4 regions of the Sutcliffiella sp. NC1 genome follow, and region 2 is predicted to be linked to each of the others. Evidence: riboswitches for the same ligand, from Rfam matches in the RefSeq annotation. Region 2 holds a riboswitch; each other region holds the start of a gene.
What was found. Region 2 has a riboswitch for cyclic di-GMP ahead of O1A01_RS04245 (sodium-dependent transporter). Riboswitches for the same ligand answer to the same signal wherever they lie in the genome.
Positions count from the first base shown of each region.

Region 1 (7,476 bases), 550 kb from region 2:
TATGTTAACCTTAGCATCACAATTCGGTTTGGGTGACAACAGAACCATTTCATGTAGTCAAGAACTTGATAAATTAATAATTAAATATCAGAAGCAAAGAGTGAGCTAGTAATAAATCAAATCTTTCTCTTGTTTGTCGTTTCTAAACGATCAACCTTCCCGCCAAGTACAATAACAGATATTTCACCATATTCAGGTAGGTCATGCTCTATTAATCTACCGTCTTTTATCACATACATTTTTTTATTATTTGTTAGATCTATTTCTGCCTTTAATTTTCCGTTCACCAGGACCCCTCCTAATGTTATAATTGAGTTGGTTGGGTCAGGAGAAATCCTGGCTTTTTTATTTTGGTACTGTAGGTTCGTTAGCTTCTATTATTGCTACCAGTTTTATTAAATCCTCTTTAAGTTGTGCTGGATGCTCTTCATAATGCCCATCTTCTTTGTTTAGTATCATATTGATTACCTTGACTTTAATTTCTGTTAATTCTAATTTGTTAACCCAATCCATGTTTATCACCTCGTTTACAGTTTGGTGAGTAATGGATTTATTTATGCTCTTCTCTTTTTTCGATTCCCAGCATGCCTTATTCTGGTTCTTTCACTGTAGGAATTCAAATCAGAGTATGACGTCCCCTTTGGTCTTTCGGTTGGCTTAATTGGATGCTTTTTTATATATTCAAGTCGTTGTTCTTCTGTCATATACCAAACCTTAACCTTGCCAATCACTTAGTATTACTCCTTCACCTTTTTCTAGAACTGCGCATTAATTAATTTTTTTTGCTCCTACTTAATCTGTATTTATATTCCGATATTGGAAATAATTCAATTGTAGGAGGTTATAAAATGTTTGAACAATTACAAGAGCTTAACAAGCAAGCAAATAGAATTGAAACAGAATACTGGGTAAACCACGATTTATTCTCATGACAGTGGTGGTTTATAGTAATAATAAATTTGTTATTTTTAGTTTTATTAATACTTTTCATGGATAAGCAAAGAATTCAAATTATCACCATTGCTTTCCTATTCTCATTTATCTTGGTTGGAATAGTAAACGAACTTGGAAGCTTTTATGGATGGTGGAGTTATCCACACCAATTCATCACGGCTCTAAAAACAATGAATGCAGTAGATTTTTTGACTGTACCTGTAATAATTACTTTGTTTTATCAGACATTTGGAAAGTGGAAAATTTATTTGATAACAACAACTGTATTTTTTTAAATTCTATCTTTTGTAGGAATACCGATATTCGTTTATTTTGACTTCTACAAACTCCATAACTGGAATTACTTTTACTCTTTTCTTACTTTACTACTGGTTTCAATACTAGTTAAATTATTTACTAATTTTTTAATTACGAAATCAAAATCTCAATAAATGTCCATCTTTTTCGGTGGTCTTTTTATGTCGTAATTTTTGTCTAAGGTTTCTCAAATCACTTAATCCCTTATAACCAATGAATATTATTTCTACATTTTTCTACATATTTCTACATTTATGTCGATAGATTATTAAGGGCAAATTTTACGAAAGTAAAAGACGCAAAGCTACGGGCCTAAAACAATTACTTGTCATGGTGGCCGAGTTGCCAGGATTTCATGTCCTGTATTTTATTTACCTTTTCTAATTTGCCTAATTTAGTAAAGGTGGTACTTATGAAGAAAGTTCTTATAGTTGATGACTCCAAATTTATGCGCAAATTACTTAAAAGGCTAGTCGAAAAAGGTGATTATCAAGTAATTGCTGAAGCTTCTAACGGTCAGGAAGCTATTGAAAAGCTTCAAGAATTTAGTCCTGATATTACTTTGTTGGATATTACTTTACCTTGTATGAGTGGACTAGAAATTCTAAAAAAGATAAAAGAACAAGATCCAAATTCTAAAGTCGTTATTTGCTCTTCACTAAGCTACGAATCACTTGTTGATGAATCAAAAGGTCTTGGTGCGAATGCTTTTATAGTGAAACCAAATTTTGATGATTTATTATCAACAATTGATCAGATTAGCTCTTAATTTCGAGAGAGCGCACACTCTCTCGAATCATATCTTTAGACCAAAATCAGCTTTTATCAAGTTGCCCTGAACTTCGTAAGATAGGTCTCTATCTTTAACACTAGTAAGCAATTTTTCTACCTTTTTATCAGTTTCAAATTTCTCCGCGCATCCTTTAGCAAGTGCTGTTATTTCAGTAACACTCATACCTTCGCGTAATAGTCCTCCAACCGCTAACGCCATATATTGTTCAGCTTTTAACTCCGCTTTTATCTTCACCAGCCAACCAACTCCTTTGGTAAGCGTTCCGTTAGTTCCATGAACCACTCTTGGTCGTTCATAGCAAGTGCTATATCGATTAGAACGTGTAAATCGACTTCTTCCAGTGAAGGTTCTGCTTTGGAGAGGTTTTCTATATCAACCCATTCCACTCTTCTAATTCTTGATCCATTTCCATGCTTTAGAAAAACGACCTTTGCAATATTTTCATCTTCCTTAACAATTGAAACAAAACCTACTGAACCCTTAGCTTTTGGATTATAACCAAAGCTAATATGTGAAAGTTCTACCCAATCACCTTTTTGAAATTGACCGTCTTCCAGTTTGATAGTCTCGGTGTTCATTACGATTCCCTCCCCATTTTAGGAAAATCATTTTCCCAACGTCTTTTCCATTCTTGCAACGCCTCTTCGTTTCCGTTTTGGCATAGTTTGACTAACTCTATCAGTGATACTTTTTCTAAGCTCATTGAAACTCTCCGATTCTACTAATTCTTCTCGTAACACTTGCTTCTGCCATTCTAGTTGTGAGTTGTTATCCTGAGACATGTACTCACTTCCTTTCAAAATAGGCTTAGTTGTTCATATTCCGTTGGCTCTGGTTCCACAAACATTTCTTCAAGATCAACTTCTTTTATGCTTAAAACCTCATAGGAAGAATCATCTAAGGTAACTTCTTCAAAGTTTGAAAACCAATCCAATGGGAAACAACCTCTTAATCTACTAAGCTCTGAATCCTTGTAAAAATTAGCATGTGTTCCTTTTACCTTGAGGAAATATTCCCCTAGCTCCACTCCTTTGTAACCCTGCTCACGATACACTAGCTGTGCTTTATAGAGCTTTTCTTTATGTAGTTCGTGATTAGCAACAATTTCAAACCGTTCAGCATGGTAACAACCTCTGTGAGCATCTTTATTAGGGAAACTTGATACGTAATAATGTTCAGGGCCATTCGGAAAGAGGTAATACCTCTCTCCATCCTTCAAGAGCTCCGAACTATCCGCCTTTACGCAAACACCCTGTAGCATACCAATACCTTCTTTCTTGCCTTATTTTCGGTATCTCCGAGCCACCTAGCTTTTTGCAATCAGTACCGAAACGACTCGAGCAGTGATTATAAAGTGAGCATCTGTTCATACATGTCATTATCCTGTCCTCTTTTTTCATCCAATCAGTTCGAATATCTGATATGATTACATTCATGTTCCTTTCAACTCCTGGACAGTAATATCAATTCCGGGAATTTCACCGTATAGTTTGATTGCAGTCACTTTTGATACCTGATTGTCATCATGCCAAGCAAGTTTGTTTAGTGCATCGAAAACACCTTTTACTAAATTGTCTGCATCAGGCTTCTTGATGTGATATTCCCCTAATGCTGCAGCCTGCCTCTTCTTGCTCCAACTTTTCGGTATTGGCATCGTAAACCATATTTCTACTGCTATTGGACCATCCAGTAGTGTTTTCTCCTTCAACTGCTGTTTGGCATTCCACTGGATAAAGCTTTTGTAAGCTAGATACCTTTGGGCATTGGGTTTAACAAACTTTCCTCTTCCCGTCATTCTTACGGCTCCCATTGGCTCAATAGGAATTGATAGTTTAATAGCCATTGTCCTGTCTCTCATGATTCATTTTGTTTTTGGCGAAGTATGCTTCCTCAATCTGTTCGAATGTAAAGCCAAATTGAATCATTCCGATTGCAATAAAGAGAAACCATGCTGTTCTAAAACAAAACTCATGTTTCGAATATGTTAGAAAGAAGTTAGGTTCGTTTTTATCATGTGACATTTTGGCGATGAAGGACTTGAGTTCTAAATAAACACCATTAATACCCCCATCAAAGCCTTTTTCCTCAAGTTCGAGTATTGCTTCCTCGTGAAGATATAAATGTTCTTTCCATCCTTTTTGATTTGCGATTGATAAAAAGAAATGTACTGCATCGACATATTCTTCAAGGAGTGGGTTATGAAAATGAACTCCACACCCGTCACAATCCTCACATTGTCCAACTATTTTTTTATTTTCTATGAAGATTGGTTCAACTTTACACGAATCACATACATCCCTTTCATTCGGAAACCATGTTCTTGGCTCTTGATCATCGCTCCAAACCTTAAACCAGCAACCCTCGTTTGCAAATTCAGAAATCTCTACATCCAATGCAACTAATGTATTTCGGAATCTCTCTTCATCAGTCCACACGATTCCTCTTTCAGCTATAATGCGATTATCTAGCTGCTCTTGTGTTGCTAACATTTTTTCTAGACTCATAGTTTCCAACCTTTCGTGGTTTATTTAATAACTAGTACCGTCTCCTCAACGAAGGAAAGTTGCCCTTCAGGAGGCTCGTTTTCGCGTTCCTTAGCCTTCTTTTCGCAAACAGGACCAATACCCCTCTCAATGCTCTTTTGACTTTTCAGTGGTCTATTACACACTGGACAGTTCATTTATTTTCCCTCCCTTGTCATTTCTTTTCCGAATCTGCATTTAACGTTTATATGAATTTGCTCTAACTCTGATAGATTTAATTCATAGAGTTGCTTTCCAACAGGTGTTTTAAAATAACCGTATCTCATTAGTTCGTTAACTAAATAATCTCTTCTCTCTTGTCGTTTCTGTCTAAGCAATGTACTCATGTTTTCCTCCCTAGCTTGGTGCTCCTACTAATCTATGGTTTAGCTGTTTACGATCTCCTTTAATAACAACTGTGTAGTCCTGGCACATTTGATAAATTCGTGTACCTAATGCCTCATCGATGTCACATAGTTCATCAACTGAAAGTTCAGAGGAAACTAATATTGGTAAGTGATTCAAATACCGATAGTTTATAACTGCATACATCTGTTCAATCTGCCAATCGGTTGCTCTCGGTTTTCCTCTAGCTGGCTTAAATAAATCATCGATAAACAAGACATCTACCTTTTTCATTCGTTCCAGTTTTTCCTCGAGTGCATTAAAATCATCTTTCAGGTCTCCAAACCCTTCAACGAAAGGAAAATACAAGACAGGGACGTGTTTTTTCTGTATGAAATTGTTTGCTATCGCCATTAATAAGTGAGTTTTTCCTGCACCTGGTTGACCCAATAAGGCTATACTGTTATGACGACTTTTCCTGATAGATTCAAAGTTTTTATAATACATACGTGAACATTCATAAGCGTCCTTGATAACGTCTGGCTTATCATCGGTATGAAAATTTTGAAAGCCAAGTCGCTTAAATTCGTTGGTTATTTCACTGGACTTCATCAAGCGATTAGCTTTTCTCCAAGTAATGCAAGTGCAACGTACCCAAACTTCTACTCCATCCACTTGGCCAATATAACCTGTTTCATCTTTGCATTTTGGGCAGTCATACTTGTGTTTTACGGATCCATCCGACTCTTCCGCCTGTAATTGACTCGTTTTTAGTTGGAGCCTCTTGAGTATTTCCTCCATGCTTTGCGTTGCCATGTTCTTGTATCCTCCTTTTCGCTAGTTTTTGAGAATCTAATTTTTGTTGATGCTTGTCCAAGATGTATCCCACACAGTATGAAAGGCTATTTATCCTGTCTCTTGAGTGTTTTGGTTTATAAGTGTCAAAGCGTTCTTTTAGGTATAGCAAGGCATCTTCTATCGGGACGTTCGCGTTTAATATTTCATAGGCAGCTCGCTCATCCGCTGGGGAGAAGTCAAAGCCGTAAGCTCTAAGTTGTATAAAACGATCAAGAAGAACTTTAATTGCTTGCTCAGAAGTATGTGATATTTCTCCAGACGGCACTGGATCACCACGCAATGGGTCGGTCGTAGGCACCCCGTCACTGTCTTCTGTCGCATGAGCGTTAGTGGCAGCAGCAATATCTTTATCATTTTTAATACATTCTTTATCATTCTTGTTTATATCCACGAGGTGTTCCCTGTCTGTTACCTCACTGTTACCCTCAACGCTATTTGACTGGTAAGATTCCCAATTTATCAACGTTATTAGTGTGTATTGCCTGTTACCCTTACCCCTATCTATGCTAATCATGGACTGTTTCTCTAACCAAGATAATATAGTCGAGACTGTCTTTGGGTTAGGCTCTTGCCATTTCACCCCCTCATACCAACCGATATTTTTTGCAATATCCCTTACCGATGTAAGGTGCTGACCAGCTTTTATGGTTAAAAAGGTACCGTCTCGCATTGGAATTTTATTATCTTGATGATTTACTTTGTATTTGAGATATTGCCATGTCCTATGATAGAGAGGGGGCATCATCCATACGGAGCTTTCTAGTTCTTTCCTAAAGTCCTTGATGTACCCTTGCAAGGAAAAACCTCCTAACTATCTTGGGTCGTTTTTAGGTTTAATAATTGCTTGCATACCTGATATTTTTACTAATTCGTAATCTGGATAGTATCTATTAACGTAGCCATTAACATACCGTTTAAATAGTTCTGGTCTATTTGTGTTACCTTCCGTAAGCCATAAATAACAACTAGGTATTGAGACTTTTAACTCATGGAACATAAACCATCTTCCCTGTTAACTCCATGATTTCTTTTTTAAATAATGCTTCATCGCTGTTACTATCACTTAAATGTAAGAGCCATATTTCTTGTACTTTAGATAGATCATTTGCTTTTAAGAATTCTTTTAAGTTTTCTAAACTGAAATGTGACCGTAATAACCGCTCTTTCATTACAGATGGAACAGATCCATCCAATATGTTTTGATTAAGTATTTCCAAGGAGTAATTACACTCCACTAGGATGTGAGTAAGCTCTTGAAACTTGTATTTGATGTAATAGGTATCTGTTGCAAATAAAAGCTTTTCGCCCTCTTGATTAGCTAGCAGAAAGCCCAGAGGCTCGCTGACATCGTGTTGAACATCGAACGGAAGTACGGACCATGTCCCAAGCTCAAATTGCTCCATTGGCTTCACACGCTTGATTCTGTGGTGACTTATACCTAATGCTTCCACCGTTCCAGAAGACGTATAAACGTCTATTCCAGCCTTTAAAACATCCTTAATACTTTTACAATGATCATCGTGTTCGTGTGTGATTAAGCACCCAGCGACTTCGGACATTCGGAAACCGAATCCTTTTTGTATTTCCCTGTAGTTGATACCGCATTCTAGAAGAAGGGGCGTATAACCGTCTGTAACACGGTAGCAATTCCCCTTACTACTAGAAGCTAATGCTGTAATTTCAATCATTACCAATTCGGCCCATCTG
Region 1 is NZ_CP115153.1:1,396,796-1,404,271, reverse strand. It holds gene O1A01_RS25340 (aspartyl-phosphate phosphatase Spo0E family protein) at 1-109, shown strand, start outside; gene O1A01_RS07290 (DUF3954 domain-containing protein) at 117-287, opposite strand; gene O1A01_RS07285 (hypothetical protein) at 346-513, opposite strand; gene O1A01_RS07280 (hypothetical protein) at 555-731, opposite strand; cyclic di-GMP riboswitch class I at 1,515-1,601, shown strand; gene O1A01_RS07275 (response regulator) at 1,664-2,020, shown strand; gene O1A01_RS07270 (hypothetical protein) at 2,048-2,278, opposite strand; gene O1A01_RS07265 (IDEAL domain-containing protein) at 2,275-2,622, opposite strand; gene O1A01_RS07260 (hypothetical protein) at 2,650-2,826, opposite strand; gene O1A01_RS07255 (hypothetical protein) at 2,841-3,305, opposite strand; gene O1A01_RS07250 (RusA family crossover junction endodeoxyribonuclease) at 3,477-3,887, opposite strand; gene O1A01_RS07245 (dUTP diphosphatase) at 3,877-4,548, opposite strand; gene O1A01_RS07240 (DUF6011 domain-containing protein) at 4,569-4,724, opposite strand; gene fbpA (Fur-regulated basic protein FbpA) at 4,725-4,913, opposite strand; gene O1A01_RS07230 (ATP-binding protein) at 4,924-5,727, opposite strand; gene O1A01_RS07225 (hypothetical protein) at 5,627-6,565, opposite strand; gene O1A01_RS07220 (hypothetical protein) at 6,581-6,766, opposite strand; gene O1A01_RS07215 (MBL fold metallo-hydrolase) at 6,756-7,457, opposite strand; gene O1A01_RS07210 (recombinase RecT) at 7,457-7,476, opposite strand, start outside.
Region 1: linked by a shared signal. The riboswitch ahead of O1A01_RS07275 (response regulator) and the one ahead of O1A01_RS04245 (sodium-dependent transporter) in region 2 are both predicted to bind cyclic di-GMP.

Region 2 (7,476 bases):
TACTAGGAGAAGGGGGAGAGAACATGCAAAAAGCAGCTCTATCAAAAGGGTTCATTTATATCATTTTAATCGTAGGCAGTATGTTGATGCTTTTGCCGTTTGTTTGGATGTTAAGTACGTCGCTGAAATCTTCAGGAGAGGTAATGATGATGCCTCCTGTCTGGATTCCATCCGATTGGAGATGGGATAACTATGAAACGGCATGGGGGATGGCCCCGTTTGCTAGGTATACGGTAAATAGCATTATCGTTACCGTATTATCGACTATTGGGGAATTGTTGACAACGATACTAGCTGCCTACGCTTTTTCGAGAATTAACTTTTACGGTCGGGACATCGTTTTTGCTGTTCTGTTAGGAACGATGATGGTTCCCGGAGAAGTATTATTGATTCCGAATTATGTGACATTGTCTGAGTTAGGTTGGATTGACCGTTACCCAGCATTAATCGTACCGTGGCTAGCAAGTATTTTTTCTATTTTTCTATTACGCCAATTTTTCTTAGGAATTCCAAGAGAGCTATCATATGCTGCCAAAATTGATGGCTGTAGCAATTTTCGTTTTTTGTGGACGATTATGGTACCACTAGCAAAGCCAGCGATTGTTACGATTTTATTATTAAAAGCAATCGGCAGCTGGAATGCGTTCCTTTGGCCGTTAATTGTTACGCAATCAAAGGAAATGAGAACTTTACCGGTCGGTTTAACTTCGTTTAGTACCGAAGCAGGAACCGTTTATGAGCTACTTATGGCGGCTTCTACAATGATCATACTGCCAATGATTATTTTATATCTCATTTTACAAAAGTACATTATTGAAGGTGTAGCGAAAGCAGGAATTAAAGGATAACAGAAGTGAATGCTTTTAGGGGGTGGTCCTAAAGTAAAAGGTTCACACAATTCGAATTCTATTAACTAGTAAAGAGGAGGAAATACGATGAAAATGAAAAAATTAATAATGACAATGATTGCAATATTATTTATTACAATATTAGCTGCTTGTGGGAATGAGAGTAATACAACAAGTGGAAACGAAAATACGAATAATGATTCTAACAATAATTCAAATACAGAGGAGAAGAAGAAAGCGGAAGCGTCTCCGATTGAAATTGAATTTTGGCATGCAATGAGTGGAGGACATGAAGAAGCTTTAACGAAAATTACGAATGATTTTAATGAATCAAACGAAAAAAATATTACGGTAAAGCTTGTGAATCAAGGAAGCTACAGTGACCTTTCTACGAAAAATATGGCTGCTGCAAGAGCAAATAATTTACCAGTTTTAACTCAAGCTTACGAGGATTGGATTACGGAATATATTCAAAATGATTTAATTGCTGATTTAACACCGTTAATAAATGACCAAGAAGTTGGCATGAGTGAAGCAGAATTAAATGATATTGTAGAAGTTTTCCGTGAAGCGAACGTATGGGATGGCAAGTATTACGGTTTACCTTTTAACAAAAGTACTCGTATTATGTTCTATAATGTAGATTATTTAGAAGAGGCTGGAATTGAACCACCTACAACGTGGGGAGAGCTACGTGACGCGTCTGAGAAATTAACGTTTGACAATGAAGGTCGTAAAGTAATTGGACTTGGTTTAGAAAACTCTGTTTCATTAGAATTTAACCAATGGGTACATCAAGCTGGTGGTGTATACTTTGATGAAGCAACTGGAGAATTTAAAATGAATTCCCCAGAAGGGAAAGAAGCATTAGAATTTGTTAATAATATGATTCTAGACGGTGTTGCTCGTACTGCAGGTGAAGATGGATATATGTCTGGTCCGTTTACTCGTGGAGATGTTGCTTTATATATCGGTTCTTCTGCTGGTATCCCTTACGTGGCAGCTCCAGCTGAAGAAAACGGCATTAATTGGGCAGCAACTGTACTTCCAAGTGGAAAAGAGGCAGCAACGCCATTTGCTGGAACAAACGTATCTATTTTCGCTAGTGCTTCTGATGAAGAAAAGAAAGCAGCATTTGAGTACATGAAATTTTTAATTAATACAGAAAACACAACATATTGGGCAATGCAATCTGGTTACTTACCAGTACGTTACTCGGCTTTAGAAAGTAGTGAATGGAAGCAATATACAGACGAAAATCCGGAATATGGCGTAGGAGAACAGCAATTTGATGCAGGCTTCTTCGACCCACGTATTGTCGGTGCTTATGGATTGAAAAATTCTGTTGCAAAAGAAATCGACAGAGTGTTCCTAGGTGAACTAACAGTGGAAGAAGGATTAGAAGCTGCGGAAAAAGCAGCGGATCGCGAGTTAGGAAACTAATAAAAACATATAATAGAAGGTGTCCCAATGATAAGTGGGACACCCTCTTTTTTCGAATACAATTACATAAAAGAAAAGGATGTCGAAGAATGAGTAAAACGTTGATTCAATTTTTTGGTGGATTAAAAACAATTGGCGGTACCATTATTCAATTACAATACGGGCAATCGCGTGTTATTTTTGACTTTGGATTAACGTTTGACCCGAGGACAGCTATTTTTGACGGACAAGTGAAGGTGCGTAATAGTGCGATAGTTCGAGACTACTTAAAGCTACGTATGATACCGAAAATTGAAGGAATATACAATAAGAAGCACTTAGCGAGTGATAATGTTATTTCAGCGGAAGAATATGAGGGAAAAACAGCTGTTTTAATATCTCATTTGCATTTAGATCATATGGGAGCTATCGGATGTATTGATCCTTCTATTCCAGTTTATATGACGGAACAATCTCGAAATCTATATAATCAGTTACAATTAATCGGGGAAGGTGTACCTGGTGTAAGGTCGTACCAATCTTGTGAGTACGATCAATCTTTTCATATAGGAGAAATAAAAGTAACACCTCTTTCTGTTGATCATGATGTTATCGGGGCGTGCGCATTTCATCTAGAAACTCCTGATGCAAAAATTATTTATACAGGTGATTTTAGATTGCACGGCTCTTCACCAGAGGTGATGGAGGAGTTTTTACAAAAGGCAAAAGAATTAAGGTATGATGCAGTTATTATCGAAGGAACAACATTAAAAAGTGAAGAGGAATTAGCGGAACATCTTTTAGTCAGTAACAATGAATTGCCAGATAAACTCCTTACGGAAACGAAGCTACAAATTAATGTTGCACAAATGTTAAAAGAGTCAGAGGGTATTGGTATTTTTAATATTTACCATCGAAATATGGAACGCATTAACGGTATGTGTAAAGCAGGAGAAGAGGCTAAAAGAAAAGTGGTTCTAGAAATAAAAACAGCGCAACTTGCTCATACTTTTTTACCACAATGTCACTTTTACATATTCGAATCAGAAGAGCTAAAAACTATGATAAGAGAAAACAAGCTGCTCGATTGGCAAAAACTATTGTTGGAAAAATATCCACTCATAAATAAAGAAAAAATTAATGAGAATCCAAGCAGATATTTCGTTCAAAACAGTTATGAGAATATAATAGAATTATTTGATCTACACGTTGAAAATGGAGTATACATCCACTCCAACGGCGTTCCTTTAGGTGATTATGACCCGGCATTCCATAATCTAGAGAAAATATTATCACTACTTTCTTTAGAAAGAGTAGAAGTAAGTTCAGGAGGGCATGCGTTACCTCAGCATTTAAAGTATATTGTTGATGAACTTGACCCAAAAGTACTCATACCCCTTCATAGCTTTTATCCTGAAAGATTGAAACCAAAGAATGGGCAACAGCTCTTACCGGCTTATGGGGAAGTATACGAAATAGGTGATATAGTTAATAAGTAACGGTAAAGATGCTTATTTTAGTTCTAAAGACTTATAAACATATTTGTCAACATGCCGATTATACTTATGTTATACTTAATGGTGCAAAAAAGAAGATACCTACGATAATGGCAAATCCATTGAAAAGTGGAGACGCAAAGCTACGGGCCTAAGGAGATACCTCTAAGGTCGCCGGGTTACCGAACAGGCTGGATATACTTATTTTTGATCTGCTAATCATCAATGTCCACCTTATTTAGGTGGGCATTTTTTTATGATTTTATATCAAGGAGTATCCGTAGTATTTTAATAGAATGGTATCTATCGCTGTTTAATGTTTTAAAGGAAGAAGGTAAAGTAATTGACACAACAAGAGCATTGGAAAACAAAAATTGGTTTTATTTGGGCCGCTGCTGGCTCAGCAATTGGTTTAGGGGCAATTTGGAAGTTCCCTTATGTAGCGGGTACTGGTGGAGGAGGAGCATTTCTACTAGTCTTTTTATTATTTACGTTATTTCTAGGATTGCCACTTTTAGTCGGAGAATTTGTAATTGGTCGTAAAGCTCAAAGTGATGCAGTTTCGACTTATACGAAGCTTGCCCCAAATTCAAAATGGAATGTGATCGGAAAACTAGGTGTGTTCACTAGCTTTTTACTATTGTCCTTTTATAGTGTTGTTGGGGGCTGGATCATTCTATACATAATAGAAGTTTTCGCAGGCGGTTTGAACGGTCTATCTCAAGCTGAATACGGACCACTTTTTGGTCAAGTAATTTCTAAGCCGTTTTGGACTCTATTAGGCCAACTATTATTTATGTTTATTACGATACTTGTTGTATCACAAGGTGTTCAAAAAGGAATTGAAAAGGCTAGTAAAATAATGATGCCAGCCTTACTCGTATTATTTATCGTCATCGTCTTTCGCTCCCTTAGTTTAGATGGAGCGTTGGAAGGTGTGAAATTTTTACTGATTCCTGATTTTTCTAAACTAACGTCAGAAAGTATTTTATTCGCACTTGGCCAGGCGTTTTTTACCCTTTCTTTAGGGGTATCCGTCATGGTGACATATGCTTCTTATTTACCTAAAACACAAAATATTCCGTTTTCAGCATTATCTATCGTTATCATTAATATTGTGATTGCTCTTTTAGCGGGACTAGCTATTTTTCCAGGTGTATTTTCGTTCGGATTGGAACCAGATGCAGGACCGGTTTTAATTTTTGCTGTATTACCGGCGGTGTTTTCACAGTTACCGTTAGGAATGTTTTTCTTTCTTGCCTTTTTAGTTTTATTTTTATTTGCTGCCTTAACATCGGCATTTTCTATGATTGAAATTATTGTGGCTGCTTTTACGAAAAAAGATAATAGCAAAAGGAAAAAAACAACATGGCTTGTTGGAATACTTATTTTTATCGTTGGTATTCCTTCCTGTTTATCGTATGGAGTGATGGCAGATGTAACTATTTTTGATAAAACATTTTTTGATCTGTTCGACTTTACCGTTAGTAACATATTAATGCCGTTAGGAGCGTTACTCCTAGCAATTTTTATTCCATTAAAAGTATCGAAAAGTGAATTGATGGATGAATTGCGAGCAGGATCTAATATAAGAGCTAGTATTTTTAACGTTTGGTATTATTTATTGAAATATTTTACACCTGTTGCCATTATTATTGTGTTCTTAGATGTTATTGGTGTATTAAAGTGGTTCTTTTAAATAAATGGGGGTAAAAAATATGACAACAATGAGTGAACTTCAACAGTTGTTTCCAAGTGTGGACGGAAACGAGAAACAGAGAGAGGAATTAGGAAACTATGTTCAAACGATTCTATCAAAAATAGATGAACTAAAAGATCCTTCTAAGTTAACACTAGGTGAAATGCCGGTTTACAGTGAGGATTATTATAATCGTCTTATGGAACATTCATCGGTACCGAGTGCGGGCTTATCAATGGAAAATACGATTGACGAGCTGTTAGAGCTTGTTAAAGGACATCGTTTTGTAAATAGTAGTTATGTAGCGAATGCTGCACCACTTCCAAACATCGCTAGTATTATTGGAAATTTAGTAATGGTTCTAACGAACGGTAATAGCTTATGGGATGTCGAAGGTCCAGCAGCAGCTAGTGCAGAAGTGAAGATTACGAGTATGTTATCTAAAGTAGTTGGTTACGACTCGAACGAAAGTGCTGGCTATACGACGTGGGGGGGCCAAGGTGCGGTATTCAACTCATTACGACTTGCCATAACTAGGCGCTTTCCACAGTCCAATAAAATAGGGGTACCGAACAATTTATATTGTTTCTGTTCAGAGTTATCTCACTATAGTCTCTATAAGTCTGTCGAGGCAACAGGTATCGGCATTAATAATATGATTCGTGTAAAAGTTAATGATGACCATTCGATGAATTTGGATGACTTGAAGGAGAAAATGGAAGAAATCATTCAATTCGGTGGAATACCTTTATATGTGTTAGCAACGATGGGGACGACAGATACGTTTGGCATTGATAACATCGAAGGGATAAAAGAAATTACGACACAGTTGGAAAAAGAATACGATCTTCAGCCAATTTATATTCATGCGGATACGGCGATGGGGGGAATGTATACGTTCTTCAACCAATATTCATTTGAGTCAAATCCGCTAAATTTACATAGTGATGTTTTACATGTGTTACAAAACTATCATACGAAGTTTAGTAAAGTTTATTTAGCAGACAGCATGGTATTTGATTTTCATAAACTAGGTCAAACTCCTTACATCACGAGTCTTTTCTTAATAAAAGATAAAAATAATTTACAATATGTAGATTTAGATGCATCAGAAACCCCTTACGTTGGCAATCGAGGTTACGGAAGTTATCATACAAGTTATACGCTAGAATGTTCTCGAATGGGTAGTGCTATCTCCATATACGCTTCCTTATTAGCGCTCGGAATGGAAGGGTATCAACGTTTATTAGCTAATTATATTGAAGTAAATTTACGGTTTAGAAAAACTCTTAAATTAGCATTTAACAATGTTGAAATAACAAATGAAGTATCACCAATTACGACATTCCGATTCTATCCTACTAATAGCCGCTGGAAGGAAGAGTTGAACGGTATGTTAACTTTGGAAGAAATTAATGAAATTAATCATTATAATGAAGAGTTTGCTGAACTAACAGGCATAGCTAGGGAGCATGTTTTCTTCGGAAATACGAAAAAGCAACGTCAAGTAGTCGCGGCTAATTCTAATAAAAATGTTTCTATTTATGCTCATAAGTTTTTTAGTATCTCCCCTTATACAACAGTAGAGGAAGTGGAGCGTTATATCGCATTCCTTCAGGAGCATATGAACATACACGAAAAATCGTACGAGTTATTATACGTATAAAAAAGGAGTAAAGCATCTTGACTAAACTTAAAAAACTATCTTTTGCGACAAAGTCTATACTAATTACAACGTTGTTATTATTGCTTGTTGGTACAGTATTAATGGTAAGCAGTATCCAAATTCAACGAAATGTGTTAGTAGCCGAATTAGAGAAGCAAACAGAGGCGCTAGCAACTCGTTGGGCGGATGAAATTGAAACTACTATTGTTCAAGCGGCATCTCAAGCTTCTAGTTATGAAGATCCAGCGCAACAAGAGTTAACTTCATTATTTGATTACATCTCATCAACTAATCCAAATGTTGCACAAGCATATATTTTCAGTACAGAGCTAGTCGATGGTAATT
Region 2 is NZ_CP115153.1:845,506-852,981, forward strand. It holds gene O1A01_RS04225 (carbohydrate ABC transporter permease) at 1-6, shown strand, start outside; gene O1A01_RS04230 (carbohydrate ABC transporter permease) at 24-848, shown strand; gene O1A01_RS04235 (ABC transporter substrate-binding protein) at 936-2,291, shown strand; gene O1A01_RS04240 (MBL fold metallo-hydrolase) at 2,381-3,769, shown strand; cyclic di-GMP riboswitch class I at 3,869-3,953, shown strand; gene O1A01_RS04245 (sodium-dependent transporter) at 4,110-5,465, shown strand; gene O1A01_RS04250 (pyridoxal phosphate-dependent decarboxylase family protein) at 5,494-7,131, shown strand; gene O1A01_RS04255 (methyl-accepting chemotaxis protein) at 7,149-7,476, shown strand, end outside.

Region 3 (7,476 bases), 1.6 Mb from region 2:
CAACTGGAAGTATGGGTGGTGCAATTGAAGTTGCGAAAGCAAGGTCAATAGAAATTATGAATAACATTAAGAGTAAAGTAGAAGATTCAAGTTTCGGCCTAGTTACTTTTCAAGATTATCCTGGTTCATTTACATACCCTGGATATTCATCTACCTATGGGGGATATAGCGATAAACCATTTACATTACACCAACCGGTTACTAGTGATATTAATGCAGTATCAAATGAAATAAATAAACTTTATGCTAGTGGTGGGGCAGATTGGCCAGAAAGTTACACTCGTGCTTTATATGAAATGGCGGTTGGTACCCCAAAATGGAGAGATAATGCCAAAAAGGTAGTAATTTTAATAGGTGATGCTCCTACCCATGACTTAAGCTTTGCAGGGTACAACTTTGGTGGTGATCCGGGTCCTGATGGAATAGCAGGAACTAGTGATGATTTAGTTTTCACTGATGTGGTTAAACAATTAAATGACAAAGAAATTACAGTTTTAGCTTTACAGGCCGGAAATGATTTAGCTGCTTCAGCAACTTTCAAAGGTGCATCAGTAGGGTATGATACGGCCATAGGTACAAACGGACAGTATTTTAACTTGAGCAATTCGGAAGAGATATTTAACAAGATCCTAGAAATGGTAACCGACGAAATTGCAAAGATAAAAAACTTAACTCTAGATATACCTGAAGAGTACAAGGACTGGATTAGCTTTTCCCCTTCACATTTCGAAAATGTAGGACCTAGAAGCACAAGAACATTTTCTCTAAACGTAAAAACTCCAGAAGGTTTAACAAATGAAGAGTTGCAAAAGATTCATGAAATACCAGTAGGTGCCTATGGTGATGGTACATTAATAGAAAATATAACTGTAAATGTAGGAATAGAAAATGAAGAAAATAATGGAAATGCTGGTCAATTTCAATTTTCTTCAGATATTGCTATTACAAATGATCAAAAATATGCAAATATAACAATTAGTAGGGTTAATGGAGAAAAAGGGGAAGTAAGTGTTTTATTTAATACAGTATCATCTACTGCTGAAGAAAATGAAGATTATCTACCAGTTGAAAAGATAGTTGAATTTAAAGACGGTGAAACCAAGAAAGTTGTTCAGGTACCAATATTGAATAATAAGAAATTAGACGGAAAGAAAGAAGTGGTCCTTTCACTATCTTCCCCAACAGGAGGGGCTATACTAGGTGAACGAACTGTTGCTATATTAACTATAATTAATAATTCAATAAAAGAATATGGAAGCATTGAATTTTCTTCTCTATCATATAAAGACAGCGATGATAAAGAATTTGTAAATATTATTATTAATAGAAAAAACGGATTAGATGGAGAGGTTTCGGTAGAATTTTCTACAATTGATGGTACAGCAAAAGCTGGACTAGATTATGAATCTGTTAATGAAAGGATTACTTTCCTTCAAGGTGAAGAAAGTAAAACGATAAAGATACCGTTACTAAAAAACCATATAAGTGAAGGGAAAAGAGATATTAAGTTAGTCTTAAGTAAACCACTTGGAGGTGTAATGTTAGGAAGCTATAATACATCAACTCTTACTTTAGAAAAATCTATTACTAAGGAAATTTTAGAAATAAGATTCAAAGAGCAGTTGGATTATATGGAGCCAGGAGAAAGTAAGCAGTTAGAATTAATCGCCAATTATAGCGATGGCAGCACAGAAGATATAACAGAAAAAGCCAGCTATACAAGAAGTTCTTCTTATGCCACGGTAAGTCCGATAGGAACGATAACCCTATCGCCAAGTACCAAACTAGGAATGACGATCACAGTAACAGCAAACTACGAAGGAAAAAGTGGAACAAAGGAAATCACAGTAGAAGATACTAGTGTAGCGTTAGAGAGTATCGCATTCGAAGAAGTTTCGGTGGAGATGGATCCAGGAGAAACGAAAGAGTTCAAAGTGATAGGCTATTATAGCGATGGCAGCACAGAAGATCTAACAGAAAAAGCCAGCTATACAAGAAGTTCCTCTTATGCCACGGTAAGTCCGTCAGGAACGATAACCCTATCACCAAGTACCAAACTAGGAATGAAGATTACAGTAACGGCCAATTATGAAGGAAAAAGTGGAACAAAGGAAATTACAGTAGAAGATACTAGTGTAGCGTTAGAAAATATCGCATTCGAAGAAGTTTCGGTGGAGATGGGTCCAGGAGAAACGAAAGAGTTCAAAGTGATAGGCTATTATAGCGATGGCAGCACAGAAGATCTAACAGAAAAAGCCAGCTATACAAGAAGTTCCTCTTATGCCACGGTAAGTCCGTCAGGAACGATAACCCTATCACCAAGTACAAAACTAGGAATGAAGATTACAGTAACGGCCAATTATGAAGGAAAAAGTGGAACAAAGGAAATTACAGTAGAAGATACTAGTGTAGCGTTAGAAAATATCGCATTCGAAGAAGTTTCGGTGGAGATGGGTCCAGGAGAAACGAAAGAGTTCAAAGTGATAGGCTATTATAGCGATGGCAGCACAGAAGATCTAACAGAAAAAGCCAGCTATACAAGAAGTTCCTCTTATGCCACGGTAAGTCCGTCAGGAACGATAACCCTATCACCAAGTACAAAACTAGGAATGAAGATTACAGTAACGGCCAATTATGAAGGAAAAAGTGGAACAAAGGAAATTACAGTAGAAGATACTAGTGTAGCGTTAGAAAATATCGCATTCGAAGAAGTTTCGGTGGAGATGGGTCCAGGAGAAACGAAAGAGTTCAAAGTGATAGGCTATTATAGCGATGGCAGCACAGAAGATCTAACAGAAAAAGCCAGCTATACAAGAAGTTCCTCTTATGCCACGGTAAGTCCGTCAGGAACGATAACCCTATCACCAAGTACAAAACTAGGAATGAAGATTACAGTAACGGCCAATTATGAAGGAAAAAGTGGAACAAAGGAAATTACAGTAGAAGATACTAGTGTAGCGTTAGAAAATATCGCATTCGAAGAAGTTTCGGTGGAGATGGGTCCAGGAGAAACGAAAGAGTTCAAAGTGATAGGCTATTATAGCGATGGCAGCACAGAAGATATAACAGAAAAAGCCAGCTATACAAGAAGTTCCTCTTATGCCACGGTAAATCCGTCAGGAACGATAACCCTATCACCAAGTACAAAACTAGGAATGAAGATTACAGTAACGGCCAATTATGAAGGAAAAAGTGGAACAAAGGAAATTACAGTAGAAGATACTAGTGTAGCGTTAGAAAATATCGCATTCGAAGAAGTTTCGGTGGAGATGGATCCAGGAGAAACGAAAGAGTTCAAAGTGATAGGCTATTATAGCGATGGCAGCACAGAAGATATAACAGAAAAAGCCAGCTATACGAGAAGTTCCTCTTATGCCACGGTAAGTCCGTCAGGAACGATAACCCTATCACCAAGTACCAAACTAGGAATGACGATTACAGTAACGGCCAAATATGAAGGAAAAAGTGGAACAAAGGAAATCACAGTAGAAGATACTAGTGTAGCGTTAGAAAATATCGCATTCGAAGAAGTTTCGGTGGAGATGGGTCCAGGAGAAACGAAAGAGTTCAAAGTGATAGGCTATTATAGCGATGGCAGCACAGAGGATCTAACAGAAAAAGCCAGCTATACAAGAAGTTCCTCTTATGCCACGGTAAATCCGTCAGGAACGATAACCCTATCGCCAAGTACAAAACTAGGAATGACGATTACAGTAACGGCCAAATATGAAGGAAAAAGTGGAACAAAGGAAATCACAGTAGAAGATACTAGTGTAGCGTTAGAAAATATCGCATTCGAAGAAGTTTCGGTGGAGATGGGTCCAGGAGAAACGAAAGAGTTCAAAGTGATAGGCTATTATAGCGATGGCAGCACAGAAGATATAACAGAAAAAGCCAGCTATACAAGAAGTTCCTCTTATGCCACGGTAAATCCGTCAGGAACGATAACCCTATCACCAAGTACAAAACTAGGAATGAAGATTACAGTAACGGCCAATTATGAAGGAAAAAGTGGAACAAAGGAAATTACAGTAGAAGATACTAGTGTAGCGTTAGAAAATATCGCATTCGAAGAAGTTTCGGTGGAGATGGATCCAGGAGAAACGAAAGAGTTCAAAGTGATAGGCTATTATAGCGATGGCAGCACAGAAGATATAACAGAAAAAGCCAGCTATACGAGAAGTTCCTCTTATGCCACGGTAAGTCCGTCAGGAACGATAACCCTATCACCAAGTACCAAACTAGGAATGACGATTACAGTAACGGCCAAATATGAAGGAAAAAGTGGAACAAAGGAAATCACAGTAGAAGATACTAGTGTAGCGTTAGAAAATATCGCATTCGAAGAAGTTTCGGTGGAGATGGGTCCAGGAGAAACGAAAGAGTTCAAAGTGATAGGCTATTATAGCGATGGCAGCACAGAGGATCTAACAGAAAAAGCCAGCTATACAAGAAGTTCCTCTTATGCCACGGTAAATCCGTCAGGAACGATAACCCTATCGCCAAGTACAAAACTAGGAATGACGATTACAGTAACGGCCAAATATGAAGGAAAAAGTGGAACAAAGGAAATCACAGTAGAAGATACTAGTGTAGCGTTAGAAAATATCGCATTCGAAGAAGTCTCGGTGGAGATGGGTCCAGGAGAAACGAAAGAGTTCAAAGTGATAGGCTATTATAGCGATGGCAGCACAGAGGATCTAACAGAAAAAGCCAGCTATACAAGAAGTTCCTCTTATGCCACGGTAAATCCGTCAGGAACGATAACCCTATCGCCAAGTACCAAGCCAGGAATGACGATCACGGTAACAGCAAATTACATAGGAAGAAGTGGAATAGTTTCCATTCAAGTACCTTAATCTCCGTGAAAAAAAGAAGGCATAGGGGAATTTCTGCTGGTACACCTTCCAAGATAAACATATAAATTACGAATTTACGAAGTTATAGAGCGTGGAGAAAAGGGTTAATAAGGACAGTGATTTATTTGACCACTATTCTTTCAAACGAAACAGAAGGAGAGAATGTGTTTTTTGAAATTATCGCTTCGGTGAATCTGAAGAAGGTCGAAGTTACTCAAGAAGTTCTTTTTTTAATAATCCCAAAACTAAAACATTCATTTTATCTATTAACGATAGAAATTATGTTGAATTAATATAGGGATTAATCCCTGTATTTTGAAGTGTTTTGGTATGTTTTATTATTCTAGCCAAAAAGTTAAGTCTATTTACTCTTTTTTAAAAAAGTTTTTAGATAAAATATAGTCTAAAGTACCCATTCATTTAACCTGATAAATCTATTATCCTATTATTATAGTAATAAATACCAAGTGAAAAAGGCAAATCATAGGAAACTATGAGACGCAAAGCCAAGGGCCTGTTCTGCGTGATAAATAACACGTGGATGGCAGCCGGTTGCCACAAGGAATCATAGTTCCTAACCTATGAACCTTGTAGAAGGTTCTTTTTTATTTGGTCAAAAATAATGAAAGGTAGGACAAAAGGATGAAAAAATCGTTTTTTAGGAAGTTTACGTTATTAGCATTATTTCTTATGGTTGCTCAATCGTTACTTCCAGTTGTAGATGCGTTTGCCAATTCCGATAACAATATGTTACCTCCAAGTAATATAGATGCGGAATATATAACGCCAGATGATGTTAAGTTAGTATGGAACTCTGTTCACGGAGCAACAGGCTATCATGTTTATGAAATTACAGAAGGGCAGTTGATATTACTAGGGGAAACAACAGCTGCTAATTTCACTTTGAATGATTTAGAGGAAGGGTCCTACAGATATGTTATTTCTACATTAAATGGAGATTGGGAATCTGGACCAAGTGCACCAGTTAGTGTTGATGTTACATATCCAACTATGGAATCACCATCGACGATAACTCATAAGGTGGAAAACGGTAACGATATTGTACTTAACTGGGAAGCTTCTCCATATGCAGAATCGTATCATGTTTTTGAAATTTCCTCAGAAGGCGATGCTTCATTAATAGCAACTGAAGCTGGAACTACATACAAAGTTAATAATGCCCCTGAAGGACTGTATACATATGCTGTTTCTGCTTCACATTCTTTATATGGTGAATCATCATTATCACATATAGTCGAAGTGGAAGTTACTTATCCGTTAATGACAGCACCACAAAATTTTACGTATTCATTAGTTAACGGAAGCGATGTGTCACTTAAATGGGATGCTATTCCTTTCGTAAAAAATTATCATGTTTATGAAATATTAGATGATGAAAGAGTTTTAAAAAGCACTGTTACTGATAATAAAGTGACATTTACAAATCAATCTCCAGGTGAATATGTATACGAAGTTCGTTCTAACAATGATCGCTTTGGAGAGTCCGAAAAAGGAAGTTTGCTAAATGTTAATGTAAGTGAAATCACGATGTCAGCACCAGCTAATTTCACCTACAAAATCCAGAACTATAACGATATTGTTTTATCTTGGGGGACTGTCCCTTACGCAACAAGCTATAAAATATATCAAGTTAACGATGAAGGGAAAAGTTTAGTTAGTACCGTAACTGGTACAAGCGTTACTTATCCTGTTATGCCTGCAGGTGACTATGTGTATGAGGTACATTCCTTTAGTGACCGCTTTGGTGAGTCGGTGGACGGTAGTGTTGTTACTTTCTCGGTAGAAAAAGTAGATATGGATGCGCCGAATAACTTTAGTTATAAAATAAATAATGGAAATGATATCGCTTTAAGCTGGGATACTACACCTAATACAAATAACTATAAGATATACCAAATTGTAGATGGAGAAAAGGTGTTGGTAAGCACAAGAACGAACACTAATGTAACCTTTACAAATATGCCAGAAGAAAATTACGAATATGTAGTACATTCCTTTTCTACTAGGTTTGGAGAGTCCGAAGAAGGCAGTCAATTATCTTTCACTTTAGAACACCCAGTTGTTAAACCACCAGAAAATTTAATTCAGTCTATAAATAATCCAACTAGCTTTACATTAAATTGGGATGCAGCATTATTTACAACCAATTATAGAGTGTACGAAGTTGTAGGCGGAGAGAAAATCTTAAAAAGTACGACATCTAGAACAAATGTTACTTATTCAAATGTTTTACCTGGTGAATATACGTACGTTGTTCATACTTATTCTAGCCGCTTTGGAGAATCTCTAGAAGGTTCAGTGCTAAAGGTAACAATGAATGGGGAAACAATGGCCACTCCTACTAATCTATCGCATAGCGTTAGTAATGGAAACGATATTCGTTTAACTTGGTCAAGTGTCCAATACGCACAAAGGTATAACATTTACGAAATCATTGATGGTGAAAGAGTTCTGAAAAATTCTATCACTGGTACAGCATTATCCTTTATTAATTTACCAGAAGGAAATTATCATTACGTTGTCCATTCTGCCTCCACTCTACTAGGAGAATCTCCAGAAGGAGCGGAAGTTAAAATTTCGATCGTTCATCCGACGA
Region 3 is NZ_CP115153.1:4,197,814-4,205,289, reverse strand. It holds gene O1A01_RS21905 (Calx-beta domain-containing protein) at 1-4,859, shown strand, start outside; cyclic di-GMP riboswitch class I at 5,325-5,419, shown strand; gene O1A01_RS21900 (OmpL47-type beta-barrel domain-containing protein) at 5,502-7,476, shown strand, end outside.
Region 3: linked by a shared signal. The riboswitch ahead of O1A01_RS21900 (OmpL47-type beta-barrel domain-containing protein) and the one ahead of O1A01_RS04245 (sodium-dependent transporter) in region 2 are both predicted to bind cyclic di-GMP.

Region 4 (7,476 bases), 1.7 Mb from region 2:
CTTTCACCATTTATTTTTTATCATAAATATATAAATCTAATTGTATATTCATGATAGAAAGTAAAAGCATTAAAGGAGGTTCTAACATTGAAATGAGGAGCTCTAGATTAAGGAAGTTTGGTAAAAAGAACAAAGGGTTTCTAATCATTTTACAATTAGCTGCTATTTATTATGTATCAATTATTTCACTATCATATTTAACAAATGGAACACTAGCCTATTACAGTGACACTTCACAAACAAACACTAGGATCACTACTGCTTCAGATTGGTACGACGGAAGTGATCTTATTTTTCCTAATAGAGGTACTCAAGTTGTACATAGTTGTCCTCCTGAAGAAATCGGTGTGGTAGTTAAAAATGATGGATTAGATATGTCTAAAGCGACAGAGTATGAGATTTATTACACTGAATTAAATGAAAATGGGAATCCACTAAAACATGGTGATAGAATTTTTTCAGGTTGGATTGAACCGATCCCTAAAGGGGGGACTGTCCTCTTAACTTATCAAGCTGAAAGTGAAGGATGGTACGTTTTCAAAGCTCTACAAAGACCTGGATTTGAAAAGGACTATATTAATAGAAAAGAAGTGTGGAGTGAAAAAGTGAAAGTCCAGTGTAAAAAACAGAAAGATATTAAGGGAGCAGCTGAAGAAGAAGAGAATGAAATAGATAAGTCATTAGAGGAAAAGGAAGAAATAGTAGAAGAACAACCGAATGAAGACATAAAAAATGAAGAGGAAGAAAATAAAGAAGAAAAAATGGATGAAGAATTAGAACCAGAGCCAGAAAAAGAAGAAAAAAGTGAAGAAATACCTCCAGAAGAAAGTGACGATGAAAAAACTGAAGAAGAGATATCTTCAGATCAACCTAAGAATCAGAGTATAGATGAAGAAAAGGAACATGAAGGAGATGAATCAAGTGAAGGATAAGCTTAAAAGCCTATTTAGTCTAAAAAATATAAAAAAATGGTTTAGTAGTTTAGTGACATTTACTTTATTTGCAACTTTAATTTTAATGGCTGTTCTCGTAATATCCTCCAAAGCTGCTGGAGGAGAACCACAAGTTTTAGGCTATCAATTAAAAACTGTTTTATCTGGTTCAATGGAGCCAGAAATAAAAACAGGATCCGTTATTGCGGTAAAGCCTGATGTAGATATGAAAGGCTTTGAAAAAGGGGATATTATTACATTTAAAGCAGATACAGAGAAATTAATTACTCATAGAATTACAGAAGTTGTTACTAGTGGAGAACATGTAATGTATCGAACTAAAGGCGATAGTAATAATGCAGAAGATTCCGCGCCTGTTTTGTCTGAAAATGTAGTTGCACAGTATACCGGCTTCACTATCCCATATGCTGGTTATTTTATCAACTTTGCGAATTCTAAAAATGGAAGCTTACTTTTAATGGTCCTTCCAGGTATATTACTCGTACTTTATGCTGGTTTAACAATTAAGAGTGCAATAAATGAGATCGAGAAAAATAGTAAACAACTAACTGTTCCAATTGAGGATACACCGCCAAAAGTTTAGTTAAGCCCTTAAGGGAAGGGAGAAACGGTATGAATGCTATAGTAAAACTTATCATGTATAGTGCTTTACTAATACTAATAATACAATCGGCTACTTCTTCTGTTCTTGCTGACTCTAATGAAAATGAAATAGATATAAGGACTTCACCCGAAAAAATACTTTTTGAATTAGATAACATGAAACCAGGAGATTGGGCAGAAAGAAGTTTAGTAGTAACAAATAGCGGTACGAAAGATTTTAAATATCTTTCGTCCGCAAGTTTAGTTTCAGGTTCTGAAAAATTTTATAATGCTCTTATTTTATCTATTTCAGATAAAAGTGGACAGATTTTTAATGGTAGTCTTGAAGATTTTAAAGCGTTAAATCCAAGAGAAATTGTATCAGGTGGAAAGGATGAATTGTTATTTAAAGTGGAGTTTCCATATGAAAAGGGAAATGAGTATCAAGGTTTAGCATCTATAGTAGAATTTAAGTTTTATGCAGAAGGTACACTTGGAGGAGTTAGCCCTGTGGATGGTGTAAAGTTACCTAAAACAGCTACAAACATTTTAGATATTATTTTAATTGGTGTCATTATTTTAACTATAGGTACATTTATATTAATAATAAGTAATAGAAAAAAACGAAAAATGCAATATAAATAAATTTTTAAAGTTATTTCTTTTAAAGGAGAGAAATTAAGGTGTACACCAAAACCTGCCCAACCTGCACGAAACCATCCTACTCCAGCTCAGAATTCTCCCGATGGATCTGTCCAACTTGTTCAACAGACTTAACTTCTCAAAAGGAATACGTAGCATTATGTCATCAACCAACTAAATACGAAAGAAAGAAACAGCTTACTCTTTATGTAAAGAGCTATAAAATCGACCGAGTCATATAATAAAGCGCCGATGCATTTTGCTATCGACGCTTTTATTTTTGGCTTGCTTTCCATTTATTAAATTCTAGCCATTCTTTGAATTCATCTTTTGATACACCTGAATTCATAGCTTCTTTTACTAGGTTAGCCCACTCTGAATCGATGGCTCCTTCGTCTACTTCTTCATGTAGAAGGCTGTTGACGGATACGCCTAAAACTGCTGAAACCTTTTCTAAAAACTGTACAGATGGGTTCGATTGTAAGTTACGTTCGATGGAACTTAAATAAGATTTAGCAACCCCTGCACGCTCTGCTAGTTCTGACATGGATAATTTCTTTTCTTCACGAATTTTTTTGATGCGCTCGCCGATCACAGTAGTCACCTTCTTTCTCTATCTCTAACTTTTTCTATTATATCATATATCGAAGGTGTTGTTTGATATTTCAAACAAAAATAAAACTATACGAACTAAAGAGAGGTGTTCGGATAGTTATGTAAAAACTCTCTAATTTCTTCCACGCTAATGCCGAATTCTAACGCAGATGATATTAGTTCAATCCACTCTTTATCTAGATTCTCAGTCATTTCTAGTACCCCATTCCCCATACTTTTTCCCTCCTAAAATACAATCAGTATCCCAGGCAGTCCAGCCATCATAGCAGATTTTTTTCTCTTTCTTTGTTTATCTCCCGTAGACCTGTTGACTTTGCGTCCTTATTTTTCAATAAGTTTGCCTTTGACTGAATCAATAGTCGCACTACTTTTTCTATATGTCCAAAGTTATTATAAAACAACCATATTAAAGATGTTGAAGATACATGTCGAAGTAGTAAAAAAGTGATAAATCTCTCTAAAGCTTGATATGATAACGATTAGAGGAATTAAATGTTAATTTTTTACTAAAAAGGAGAAAAATAATTTTATCCACTTTTGTCGAAATAGTCTGAAACTTAAAGTTAGGCAAATTGTTACCCACATAAAAATAAATAGGATTGCGAAGCTGTTACTTTTTTACTAGTAATTCGTTTAGCACCATATTTCATGCGTAACAAAACGTTTTATGGTAATATATTCTTTTTGGATAGGATAAATTTTTACTTATAAATGGTTGAGCATACTATACATAATAATAAAGAGTGAGGGATGTCCCAATGAAAGTGAAGTTACCAGAACCGTTCACGTTTGAAGGCGGGGAACGAGCGGTTTTACTATTACACGGATTTACAGGAAATTCAGCCGATGTTCGCATGTTAGGCCGATTTTTAGAAACAAGAGGTTATACATGTCATGCACCACAATATAAAGGACATGGTGTTCCGCCAGAAGAACTTGTTCATACAGGCCCGGAAGATTGGTGGCAAGATGTAATGGAAGCTTATCAGTTTTTAAAAGATAAGGGTCATGAGCAAATTGCAGCTGTTGGTTTGTCTCTTGGAGGCGTATTTTCTCTTAAATTAGGTTACACTGTACCTATTAAGGGTATTGTCCCAATGTGCGCACCAATGTATATAAAAAGTGAAGAAGTAATGTATGAAGGTGTTTTAGCGTATGCTCGTGAATGGAAGCGAAGAGAAGGAAAAACACCAGAACAGATTGAACAAGAAATGAAGGCTTTTGCTCCGATGAATACGTTAAAAGAGCTACAAGCATTAATCGCTGACGTTCGTGACAATGTCGATATGATTTACTCGCCAACATTTGTAGTTCAAGCACGCCACGATAAAATGATTAATACAGACAGTGCGAACATTATTTACAATGCAGTGGAGGCAGACAATAAGAAAATAAAATGGTATGAAGAATCAGGTCATGTCATTACGCTAGATAAAGAGCGTGAACAACTACATGAAGATGTTTATGAATTTTTAGAGTCATTAGATTGGTAAGGTGTATTAGACAATTAAAAGGAGGGATGGGAAATGGAAGAAATGATTCAAGAACATATAGAGCGGCTTCTTTCCTATATGAAAGAAGAGGCCTATAAGCCGTTAACTACGGGTGAGTTAGAAAGTGCATTCGGAATAGAAGATTCAGAGGAATTTAAAACGTTTGTCAAAGCGTTAGTGCAAATGGAAGAACAGGGGTTAGTTGTTCGTACGAGAAGTAATCGTTACGGGTTACCAGAAAAAATGAACCTTGTTCGTGGTAAAGTAGTTGGCCATTCAAAAGGGTTCGCTTTCGTTGTACCGGAAGAAGCTGATTTAGAGGATGTGTTTATTCCACCGACAGAGCTAAATAATGCGATGCACGGAGATATCGTTCTCGTACGAGTGAACAAGCGTGCAGAAGGTGGTTCTCGACAAGAAGGAACCGTTATTCGGATTGTAGAACGTAGTGTGAAGCAAATAGTCGGTACATATACAGAAAGCAAAAATTTCGGTTTCGTTATTCCTGATGATAAAAAGGTAACGAGTGATATTTTTATACCGAAGGAAGCAACAGGTGGAGCGGTAGAAGGTCATAAAGTTGTCGTGAAAATTACAACGTATCCAGAAGGACGTTTAAGTGCGGAAGGAGAAGTAGTTGAAATACTTGGGCATAAAAATGATCCTGGTGTTGATATTCTCTCCGTTATTCATAAGCACGGATTACCTGGTGATTTTCCGAAAGAAGCGCTGGACCAAGCGATTGCTGTACCAGACGAAATTAGCGAAGAAGATATGAAAGGCCGCCGCGATCTTCGTGACGAAGTGATCGTTACGATTGACGGTGCTGATGCGAAAGATTTAGATGATGCTGTAACGGTAATGCAATTAGATAACGGAAATTATAAATTAGGTGTACACATTGCCGATGTTTCTTATTACGTAACAGAAGATTCCCCTATTGATAAAGAAGCGTTAGACCGTGGTACAAGTGTTTATTTAGTAGACCGAGTTATTCCGATGATACCGCATCGCTTATCCAATGGTATTTGTTCTTTAAATCCAAAAGTAAATCGCTTAACGTTATCATGTGAAATGGAAATAAACCCTTCAGGTGAAGTAGTTAAGCATGAAATTTTCCAAAGTGTGATAAAAACAACGGAACGAATGACGTATACAGATGTGAACAAAATTCTCGTTGATAAAGACGAAGAAACACGTTCTCGTTACGAAAGTTTAGTGCCGATGTTTGAAGAAATGGAAAGACTAGCTGAAATTCTTCGTACTAAACGGATGACACGTGGTGCAATCGATTTTGACTTTAAAGAAGCGAAAGTTCTAGTCGATAAGGAAGGAAACCCAACTGATGTCGTGCTCCGTGAGCGTTCAGTTGCGGAGCGTTTAATTGAGGAGTTCATGCTAGCAGCGAACGAAACGATTGCTGAGCATTTCCATTGGTTAAACGTCCCATTCATTTACCGTGTCCATGAAGATCCGAAAGAAGAAAAGCTACAACGTTTCTTCGAGTTTATTACGAATTTTGGATATGTCGTAAAAGGAAAAGGTAACTCTGTACATCCACGAGCACTTCAAGAAATTATCGAAGCGGTTCAAGGAAAGCCAGAAGAAATGGTTGTTTCAACTGTCATGCTTCGTTCCATGAAGCAAGCGAAATATGACGAAGAAAGCTTAGGCCACTTTGGGCTATCAACAGAGTATTACACTCATTTCACTTCACCAATTCGTCGTTATCCAGATTTAATCGTGCATCGTTTAATCCGCACTTATTTAATTGAAGGAAAAATAGACGAAGATACGCAAGCGAAGTGGAAAGAAAAGTTACCGGAAATTGCCGAGCATACGTCTAACCGCGAACGTCGAGCAGTAGATGCGGAAAGAGAAACAGATGAGCTGAAGAAAGCGGAGTATATGTTAGATAAGATCGGCGAAGAATACGACGGTATTATTAGCTCTGTTACAAACTTCGGTATGTTCGTGGAACTGCCAAATACAATTGAAGGGCTCGTTCACGTAAGCTACTTAACAGACGATTACTATTCGTACGACGAACGTCATTATGCAATGATCGGGGAGCGTACAGGGAAAGTATATCGAATCGGTGATGAGATTACGATTCGCGTCGTTAATGTCGATAAAGATGAACGCTCCATTGATTTTGAAGTAGTTGGCATGAAAGGAACTCGCCGAACATTAAGTAAAGACGCACCTCGCGTTATAAAAAGTGATGCAGGTAAACCACCGAAAGGACGTAGCCAAAAACGAAAACGTGATAAAGACGTTGATGACTACACCTTTGAAATAGGATGGTCTACCCAATCACCGAATAAAAAGAAGAAAACTGAGAAAAAACATTACGAAAATGCCCCAAAAGCAAAACGTAAAAAGAAAAAGAAGCGATAATGGAATATTGCAGCCCGCCGTTAATGGTGGGCTTTTATCGATTTTAGGGGGTAATAACGGTGCGTGGTGATAAATAACTGGGGCGCGGTGATAAATAAACCGGCGTGGGTGATAAATAAATTAGCGTGGGTGATAAATAAACTGTGTTCAGTGATAAATAAATTAGCGTTGGTGATAAATAAAACGGGTTAGGTGATAAATAAATCAGCGTTGGTGATAAATAAACCGAGCCCGGTGATAAATAAACTCAGCTCCATGATAAATAAAACAACAGATGATAACTAAACCAGAGCCCAACACTAAATAAAATGCCTACAGTATTAATTAAAACACCCCTTTCATATAAAAAACGCACCACCCGCTATACAATAACTACAAAACTACCTTACTCCTTGTATCCACCCCTCATTTTTGGTAAAATGTTCATTACAAAAGGAAGGGGAAACGCGATGCCAAAAGGACATGGAAAGACGTTAAGCCAAAACAAAAAAGCATATCATGATTATTTCATTGAAGAGACATATGAAACAGGAATGGTATTGCAAGGTACAGAAATTAAATCAATTCGTGCTGGCCGTGTGAATTTAAAAGATTCTTTTGCACGTGTTCAAAACGGTGAAGTGTTCTTGCACAACATGCATGTTAGCCCTTATGAGCAAGGTAACCGTTACAATCACGAGCCATTACGGACACGAAAACTACTTCTTCATCGTAAAGAGATTAGCAAACTTATTGGGATGACGAAAGAAGAAGGATACACACTCGTACCACTTAAAGTGTACTTGAAAAAT
Region 4 is NZ_CP115153.1:4,105,188-4,112,663, reverse strand. It holds gene tapA (amyloid fiber anchoring/assembly protein TapA) at 93-932, shown strand; gene sipW (signal peptidase I SipW) at 913-1,536, shown strand; gene O1A01_RS21465 (LPXTG cell wall anchor domain-containing protein) at 1,566-2,180, shown strand; gene O1A01_RS21460 (helix-turn-helix domain-containing protein) at 2,452-2,772, opposite strand; gene O1A01_RS21455 (anti-repressor SinI family protein) at 2,868-3,005, opposite strand; cyclic di-GMP riboswitch class I at 3,037-3,144, opposite strand; gene O1A01_RS21450 (alpha/beta hydrolase) at 3,551-4,285, shown strand; gene rnr (ribonuclease R) at 4,319-6,685, shown strand; gene smpB (SsrA-binding protein SmpB) at 7,135-7,476, shown strand, end outside.
Region 4: linked by a shared signal. The riboswitch ahead of O1A01_RS21455 (anti-repressor SinI family protein) and the one ahead of O1A01_RS04245 (sodium-dependent transporter) in region 2 are both predicted to bind cyclic di-GMP.